Regions from separate parts of the Kushneria konosiri genome, predicted to be linked through region 2. Evidence: predicted binding sites of a transcription regulator. Region 2 holds the regulator's gene; the other holds the start of a gene.
What was found. Region 2 encodes PhoB, which activates phosphate uptake and scavenging genes when phosphate is short. Its sites were predicted from a motif close to TGTCATANNNNTGTCANA; they were not measured.

Region 1 (4,291 bases), 1.2 Mb from region 2:
TGTTCATGACCAGCAGAAAGAAGCTGATGGGCGAGAGCAGCGGAAAGGTGATGGTCCAGAAGCGTCGCCAGGGGCCGGCACCATCAATGGCTGCGGCCTCCATCAGACTGGCCGGAATGCCCTGCAGGCCGGCCAGAAAAAACACGAAGTTGTAGCTCATCTGTTGCCAGATGGCGGCCACGATCACCAGTGCCATGGCCTGATGACCGTTGAGTCGAAAGTCCCAGTGAATGCCCAGAGCGCTCAGCCCCCTGGTCAGCACCCCCAGCGTGGGATCGAGCATGAACATCCACAAAACGCCGGCTGCAGCGGGGGCCACGGCATAGGGCCAGATCAAAAGCGTTCGGTAGACACGGCTGGCCTTCAGTACTCGGTCGGCCATGGTGGCCAGCAGCAGCGCAATTGCCATGGCGCCGAAGGCCACGCTGACACTGAAGATGGCCGTGTTGAAGAGCGCCTCATGGTAGCTGCCGGAGGCCAGTACTCGCGTGAAGTTTGAAAGACCGGCGAAGGTCTCTCCCAGACCGAAGGCATCCTGCACATAAAAGGATTGTCGAAGAGCCGTCACGGCTGGCCAGAAAAAGAACACCAGCACGATGATGAGCTGCGGTGCCATGAGCATCCATGGTGCAAGGCGATGACGCTGAAAGGTGGACATGAGTTGAAAGCGTTATCCGAAGGGGGCGGGAAACCATCAGTTCGCGCCCCGGCGATACCATGCCGGGGCGGAACGGGGGATCAGCTGACGCTGCGCTCGAACTGCTCGAGAAGCTCATTGCCACGGTCCGCGGCGTCATCGAGCGCCTGCCTTGCACTCTTGTCACCGTTGAGGGCCCGCTCGAGCTCTTCTTCGATGACGTCGCGAATCTGAGGCATGTTGCCCAGACGCAGGCCGCGCGAATTATCGGTCGGCTCAGTGCTGGTCATCTGCTTGAGCGCGATCTCGGTGCCGGGGTTTTCATCGTAGAAATGCTGTTCGCGGGTCAGTGCGTAGGCCTTGTCGGTAATGGGCAGATAGCCCGTGAACTGGTGCCAGTCGGCCTGTACTTCCGGGGAGGAGAGATAGTCAAAGAACCGGGCGACGCCTTTATAGACGTCTTCACTCTGGCCCTTGAGCACCCATAGCGAGGCGCCACCGATGATCGAGTTTTCAGGCTGATCGATGACCTTTGGATCCCAGGGCAGGGGGGCTACGCCGAATTCGAAGTTTTCGGTATTGTCACGAACGCTGGCGTAGCTGGCCGATGACGCCATCAGCATGGCGCAGTCGCCGGAGAAAAAGCGCGGTGAGGCCTGATCCTCACGGCCGCCGTAGCGAAATACGCCACTTTTCTGCCAGTCGATCAGATCCTGCACGTGGGAGATGATCGCATCGCTGTCGTTGAAGACGAGTCGCGCCGAAGGCCCGCCAAAGCCGTTTTGCTCGCTGGCAAACGGGATGTTCTGGCGCGCCGCGAAGTTTTCGAGCTGAATCCAGCTCGGCCAGGTGGTCGTAAAGCCGCAGTTGGCCGCGCCGCTGTCGACGATTGTTTTGCCTGCCTCGGCCACGGCTTCCCAGGTGGTCGGCGGTGCATCGGGATCAAGCCCTGCCTTTTTGAACAGGTCCCGGTTGTAATAGACCACGGGGGTCGATGAGTTGAAGGGCAGTGACAGCATGTGGCCGTCGGTGGTGCTGTAATACCCGGTCACGGCCGGCAGATAGGCGGCGGGATCGAAGGGCTGGCCGGTATCGGCCATCAGCTCATATACCGGATAGATGGCGCCCCGGGCATTCATCATGGTGGCAGTGCCGACTTCATAGACCTGCGTAATGGCAGGCGCCTTGCCGGCGCGAAACGCAGCGATGGTCGAGGTCAGGTTCTCACTGTAGGTGCCCTTGTAGACCGGCTTGACGACGTAGTCCGACTGAGACTGGTTAAAGTTCTCGGCAATCTCGTTGACCTTTTCCCCCAGACTGCCCTCCATCGCGTGCCACCAGACGACTTCCGTAGCTGCAAGGGCTGGTGTTGCGCCCAGTGCCAGCGTGGACAGTGCCGCCATCCCGACGATGCCTTTGAAACCCTTGACCATGATGTGCTCCGCGCTGTCTTTATAGAAATATCTGCTGCGCCGATATGCTGAAAGGTGCACATGGCAATCGTGTGGCGAAGGTGTGTCAAAAGCGTGACAGCGACGCTGACGGGTTTTAGAGAGGTCAATCATGGCGAGAGGTTAGCCAGATACGAGAGGCGCGTGGCATCATGGCCGTTTTGAACGGCGGGCAGATGCAGCTTTGAAGATTTCATATATCACCGAATCACGGGATCGGGATGCCTGTCTGGCCATGCTCTGTGCCAGCGTGTTCGGACGGGAAGCGGGACTGGCGCCTCTGGTGGAATTTGCCGGCGTCAGCCGACTGCTGGAGCAGGAATCGGCCCGTATCGTGGCCCTTTTTGATGACAACAGAAAACTTTGCTCGGTGGCCCTGCTCACGCTTGAAGTGGAAGGGCGTGGCGTGGCACTCCGGCTTCTGGCCACGCCCGAGAAAAAGCGTGGCCGTGGTCATGGACGGCGGCTGGTGACTCGGCTGGGAGAGTCGACGGCGATGCGAGTCACGACAGCGGACCCGAGGCTTGAAGCCTTTTTCACCACGTTCGGTCTGGCTCGCTGGTATCGCCACGCCGGCAGTGATCTGCGCACCGGCTTTAATGAGCGCTCCAGCGTTGATGCGCTGTCACAGGCGCCAGAGGTGGTCAATTTTCAGGAAGATGCCGTGCTGCGTGCCTTCAAGCGCGACCCGGCCGTGTTTGAACGCTACAAGACCCGCTTTGCCGAGGGCCTTGAGCATTTCAATACGTTGACCTGACCTGTCGATGCATTAAAAAACCCCGGCCATGGCCGGGGTTTTTTGTGCTTTCTGAACGATCAGAAATTGAAGCCGAAAGTGGTGATAAACTGTGTGTTCCACTTGTTGGCATCACCTGAGCCGAAATAGCCCAGCCCGTTCTTGTTGGAGGCTATATCCGCCCAGAGATAGTACGGACCTGCCGTCAGCTTAAGGCCGATATCGTTAAACATCGGATTGTCGACATCGCCAAAGCCGCCGTTGTAGGGGGAGTAATCGCCACGCGGATTGATGTAGCTGAAGTCGTTGTAGAAATAAATGTTTTCGACCGGGCCCCAGTCGACATCCATGCTGTAGCCAAGACTTGCCGTATACATCTCGGCCTCGGCAGGGATCAGATAGTTGAAGTTGAACGCGCCGACCTGAACAACGTTGTCTGAAATCTGGGTTTCTGACTCAGGAGCATTTTCGGCATCGTATTTATAGGTCGTGGCCTGTGCCATGGCCAGCCAGTTACCGTAGCTGCCGCTGACTCCCAGTGCTGCCGACCAGTTGCTGCCGCTGTCATTGGTATTATTATTATAAAGCTGTCCGCCCTTGACCGAGGCATTCACTTCGGTGGTGTAGTCGGTACCATGGCCAAAAGTGTAGGCAGCTCGCGCGGCCAACTGATTTTCCTCGCTATTACCCTGTTCGCTACTTCCAATCGCATTGGCACCGTAGTGCTGATTGTCGTCGCCAAGGTTGTCGGACTTAAAGAACGCCAATGATGTGTTCCATGGTCCGGCATCACGCTCCCAGAGAACCCCGGCGTTCTGATTGTCGTTAAAACCGGCCAGATAAGGCAGGTTGCCATACCAGCCCAGATAGCCATAGGGCATGTTGCCAAAGGGGGTCTGCACCAGACCTGCCTTGACGGTATTTTCATCATCGACCTTGTAGCCAAGCCAGCCTTTTTTCAGGAAGTTGTAGCCGTTGTAAAAACGGTACTCCATGGAATACAGGAAATCATCGTGTTCGCCATCAATGGCAAGCACGAGCTTGTTGAAGTCGAGATCTCCTGCCTTGTCCTTGCTGCTTTCGCTCCAGTCCTGATAGCTGTAACCGAACTCAACCATTCCACTGAATTCGACCTGTTGCATTTCATCCAGCGTGGCCTTGTTCTGCTCAGCCATGGAAAGCGCTGAAGCCCCTGAATTATCGCTGTTGGCGCTTGCGGCTGTCTGGCGAGACCCACTGTCCTTGGCACTTGTACCATTGCTACCTGAGTTGCTGGCGGCTGTGTTGCCGCTACTGGTGGTCTGAGCAGAAGCCTGCTGCTGCTCCAGTCGATCAAGACGCTGCTGCATTTGCTGCAACTGGGCGCGCAGTGCCTCGATGGTTTGCTGATCATTCGGGGCGGCCTGGACGGCAGTGGCGGCCATGGCTGCGGAGATGCTGAGAGAGAGCGTCAGCGCCTTTAAGCGC
Region 2 (4,291 bases):
GCATCGAGATCGTCAATCGCGGCCATTACACCTCGCCTGACGGCATGGTCTGGGATCCCTACAGTCGGGCCCAGATCGAGCTGGTGACTGCCCTGGCCCGGGATATCGTTGATCGCTACCACATCGCGCCGGAAAACGTGCTGGGCCACAGCGACATCGCGCCCGGCCGCAAGGTTGATCCGGGCCCGTTCTTTCCCTGGCAGCGCCTTCACGAGGCCGGGGTCGGTGCCTGGCCCGAACGTCACGTCGTGACCCGCTATCAGCGTGAGCTGAGCGCCTCACCACTGTCCATGGCGCAGCTGCAGCGGGCGCTGGGGCTCTGGGGTTATCCGGTAAGTGTGACCGGCACCTTTGATGAGCCGACCCGCAAGGCGCTGGGCGCCTTTCAGATGCATTTCCGACCGGCCGACACCCACGGCAATGTGGATGTGGAGAGCCAGGCCATCTTGCTGGCGCTGCTGGAGCGCTATCACGGTCTGGCCGACGTCCGCGCCGTGCGTCAGTAGACGGCTGGCAGGCCGCGGTGAGTCATGAGACAGCGCCCGGACATCAGTTGGGCGCCTTCTCCATGCGGGTGGCGGGGAAAATGCAGCGAAAGCAGGCGCCTTCGCCGGGCTGGCTTTTGATATCGAGCCGGGCATCGTGGCGCAGCAGGACGTGCTTGACGATGGCCAGTCCCAGACCGGTGCCGCCGCTGGCCACCGAGCGACTCTTGTCGACCCGGTAGAACCGCTCGGTCAGCCGCGGGAGATGCTCGGGGGAGATGCCTTCACCGTTATCGATCACCTCGACGGCGGCGCCATCCTTGCCCCACCGGCGATAGACGATGGTGATGTGACAGCCAGGTGAGGTGTAGCGCACTGCGTTGTAGATCAGGTTGGACAGGGCGCTTCGCAGCTCTTCGATATCCCCGAACAGCCGCCGGGTCTCCTCGAGCCGACAGGTGATCTCATGGCTGCCGGCGGAGAGCTCCTGTCCGTCCTCGGCGATCTGTTCGCACAGCGCTGCCATGTCGATGGAGCGCTCATTATGATGGCGTTCGCTGGTCTCGAGCCGTGACAGGGTCAGAAGATCCTCGACCAGATGCTGCATGCGCACGGTCTGCTCCTGCATACGGCTCAGGCCGCGCTTGAACGAGCCGGGCAGCGCCTCATGGTTGTCCTGCCAGGTTTCAACGTAGCCGGTCAGCACCGTCAAAGGCGTGCGCAGCTCATGGGAGACGTTGGCCACGAAGTCGCGTCGAGTCTGCTCCAGACGCTGCAGGCGCGTCACATCGCGAATGATCAACAGACGTTCGTCGTCGCCAAAGCGGGTGATCTGACACGCCAGCGTGCGTGCCTCGTTGGTGGGAGCATTGATCGTGATCGGCTCGCTGTAATCCATCCGACGGAAATAGCGAATGAAGTCGGGATCACGCAGATAGTTGGTCAGGTGATGGCCGCGGTCCTGACGGTTGTCCAGCCCGATAAGCCGCTCGGCGGCACTGTTCCACCAGTCCAGACAGCCGCGTGAGTCGAGCATCACGACCCCTTCGCTCATCGACTCGGCGGACTCCTGAACACGCTTCAATACCGAGCGCAGGCGGTTTTGAAGCTGCTGCTGGCCCTTCTGGTAGCGGTAGAGCCGGTCGAACAGATCGCCCCACACCCCTTCGCCATCGGGCGGGCGTTGATCTACCGGGGCTTCCAGCCAGCGGTAGAGTCGCCTCAGGTGTCTGAGGGTAAAGGCGAGATGGATGCCCAGCCCCAGGGCCAGACCCCAGCCCGGATAGCCCAGCAACATGCCCAGAATGGTAAAGCATGCGGACAGATAGGCCAGACGCCAGAGTTCGTTGAGCCAGTAATGCATGGCCGGCTACCGTGACGAAAAGCGATAGCCGGTACCGCGTACGGTCTGCACCAGATGCTGATGGGCATCACCCAGCACCTTGCGCAGCCGTCGAATGTGTACATCCACCGTGCGCTCCTCGACATAGACATTGCCACCCCAGACCTGATCAAGCAGTTGGGTGCGGGTGTAGGCGCGCTCCTGATGGGTCATGAAAAACTGCAGCAGGCGATACTCGGTCGGGCCGATCTCGAGCGCCCGACCATCGACACTGACGCGATGGCTGACGGGGTCAAGCATCAGCCCGCCTACCTCAACGGTCTCCTCGATACCGGCCGGTGTCGTGCGCCGCAGCACGGCCTTGAGACGGGCGATCAGCTCACGGGGAGAAAAGGGCTTGGTGATGTAGTCATCGGCACCGCTTTCCAGCCCCTGAACCTTGTTGTCTTCCTCACTGCGGGCCGTCAACAGCACGATCGGGATGTCGCGGGTCGTGGGTTCGCGCTTGAGACGGCGGGCAAGATCAATGCCGCTGACGCCCGGCAGCATCCAGTCCAGTAAGATCAGATCGGGACGCTCGTCGACCACCAGTTCATGGGCGCTCCTGGCATCCTCGGCCTCGAGAATGCGAAAGTCCGCCATCTCGAGCGCCATGGCAATCATTTCACGAATCGGCGCTTCGTCGTCGACGATTAAAACGGTTCTGGACATGAGTGGCTTCCCCTGCCGGATAGCGATGGCGACTGACGAGATGACCTATGCGGTGGCGCGCAGGTCATGGGCGTCGTCATGTGATCGTCATTCAAACGTCTTCATATGACAACTTTATGACACTGCGACCGGGGATGACGCCATCGCTTCCTGAGGATTAAGCCTGCCAGGTCGCCAGCGCAATGCCGGCAAAAAGCAGAATGCCTACCCAGTGGTTGTTCAAAAAGGCCTGAAAGCAGCCCTCACGGGTGCGCGTTCGACAAAGCCGCTGCTGATGCACGAACACAACGGCGATGGCGATAAGCGATGCCCAGTAGAAGCCATCAAGCTCGGCCATGCGACCTACAACCGCCAGCAGCATCAGCATCAGCACCTGAAGTGCGCCCTGGATGACCAGATCCATCCGGCCGAATAGCACAGCGGTCGACTTGATGCCGATTTTCAGATCATCGTCGCGATCGACCATGGCATACCAGGTGTCATACACCAGCGTCCAGACAATATTGGCAAAAAAGAGCCACCAGGCCACCGCCGGCACATGGCCCTGCTCGGCGCCGAAGGCCATGGGAATGCTCCAGCCGAACGCCGCCCCCAGTACCACCTGCGGCAGATGGGTATAGCGCTTCATGAACGGGTAGCTGGCGGCCAGTGCTGCAGCGCCGAATGACAGCATGATGGTGTAGGCGTTGGTGAAACACACCAGCACAAAGGCGATGGCCAGCAGCACGCCAAACAGCGTCAGCGCCTCGCGCTCGCTGATGCGCCCGGTCGCCAGCGGTCGATCATGGGTACGCTTGACGTGGGCATCGAAGTGGCGGTCGGCGTAGTCATTGATCACGCACCCCGCTGCGCGCATGACATAGACCCCCAGAATGAAAATGATCAGATTATGCCGGGTGGGCAGGCCATCGCCGGCCAGCCACAGAGCCGCCAGCGTTGGCCACATCAAAAGCCAGGTGCCGATGGGCCGGTCAAGCCGGGTCAGACGCATGAAGTCAGGGAGACGAGCGAGGGGCGACGGCATCGTCGGGGCTCCAGTCAGGGTAAAACGAGGATGTCAGCGTAAAAACATGAGTCTACCCGAAATGACCCGGTGTCGAGTCATTCATGCGTCATGGGCGCTGGCACCGGGTGAAGCGCTCATGCACAAAATACTCCTGCACCAGCAGCGGCGGGCGATCAGGCCCCAGGGTGAACAGTGAGCGCCGTCCCCACGCAACCGGCAGATCCAGAAATCCCGGGGCATCCCGGGTCATTTCGATGGCCGAGCGCCGTACCATGGACTTTTTGGGTGCCCGTGCGGCTCTGGCAAAGAGCTGATGGCCAAGCGCCCGGGTGCCCAGGCGGGCCATCCAGGGCGGGCAGCCCCTGAGCGCCATGACCGACCGCGCCGCCACCAGCACCTCGCCCCCGGCTTCCAGAGTAACCTCCCGCCGCCAGACCCGCTGGCCGGTAGTCAGACCCAGCGCGGAAAGTTCGTCATGACGTCCGCGTCCGGGACCCTGAGCGTACAGTCGAACCGTAATGGGCGCATCGACCAGACGTGCCAATCGGGCCGTGAGCGAGTCCCGTGACCTCATCAGGCCTGCGAGCGGGTTTTCAAGGTGTACACCGGACAGGGCAATCGGTTGCCAGCGGGTCAGCGACGTAAAAGGCCTGGAAGATTCGGGCATGAAGGCAACATCCGAAAAGAGGGTCATCGGGTATCTTTTTGTACCCGTGAGGTAAAAATATCATCCATTAGGCCGGATAT

Region 1: a site for PhoB is predicted at 2,152-2,169, ahead of ugpB (sn-glycerol-3-phosphate ABC transporter substrate-binding protein UgpB). Genes of this name have one in related genera too.

The regions. Positions count from the first base shown of each region.
Region 1 covers NZ_CP021323.1:7,409-11,699, reverse strand. Annotated here, with positions in the region: gene ugpA (sn-glycerol-3-phosphate ABC transporter permease UgpA) at 1-658, opposite strand, end outside; gene ugpB (sn-glycerol-3-phosphate ABC transporter substrate-binding protein UgpB) at 739-2,070, opposite strand; gene B9G99_RS00025 (hypothetical protein) at 2,273-2,845, shown strand; gene B9G99_RS00020 (hypothetical protein) at 2,905-4,291, opposite strand, start outside.
Region 2 covers NZ_CP021323.1:1,243,142-1,247,432, forward strand. Annotated here, with positions in the region: gene B9G99_RS05800 (N-acetylmuramoyl-L-alanine amidase) at 1-506, shown strand, start outside; gene phoR (phosphate regulon sensor histidine kinase PhoR) at 550-1,848, opposite strand; gene phoB (phosphate regulon transcriptional regulator PhoB) at 1,855-2,538, opposite strand; gene ubiA (4-hydroxybenzoate octaprenyltransferase) at 2,696-3,562, opposite strand; gene B9G99_RS05820 (chorismate--pyruvate lyase family protein) at 3,651-4,238, opposite strand.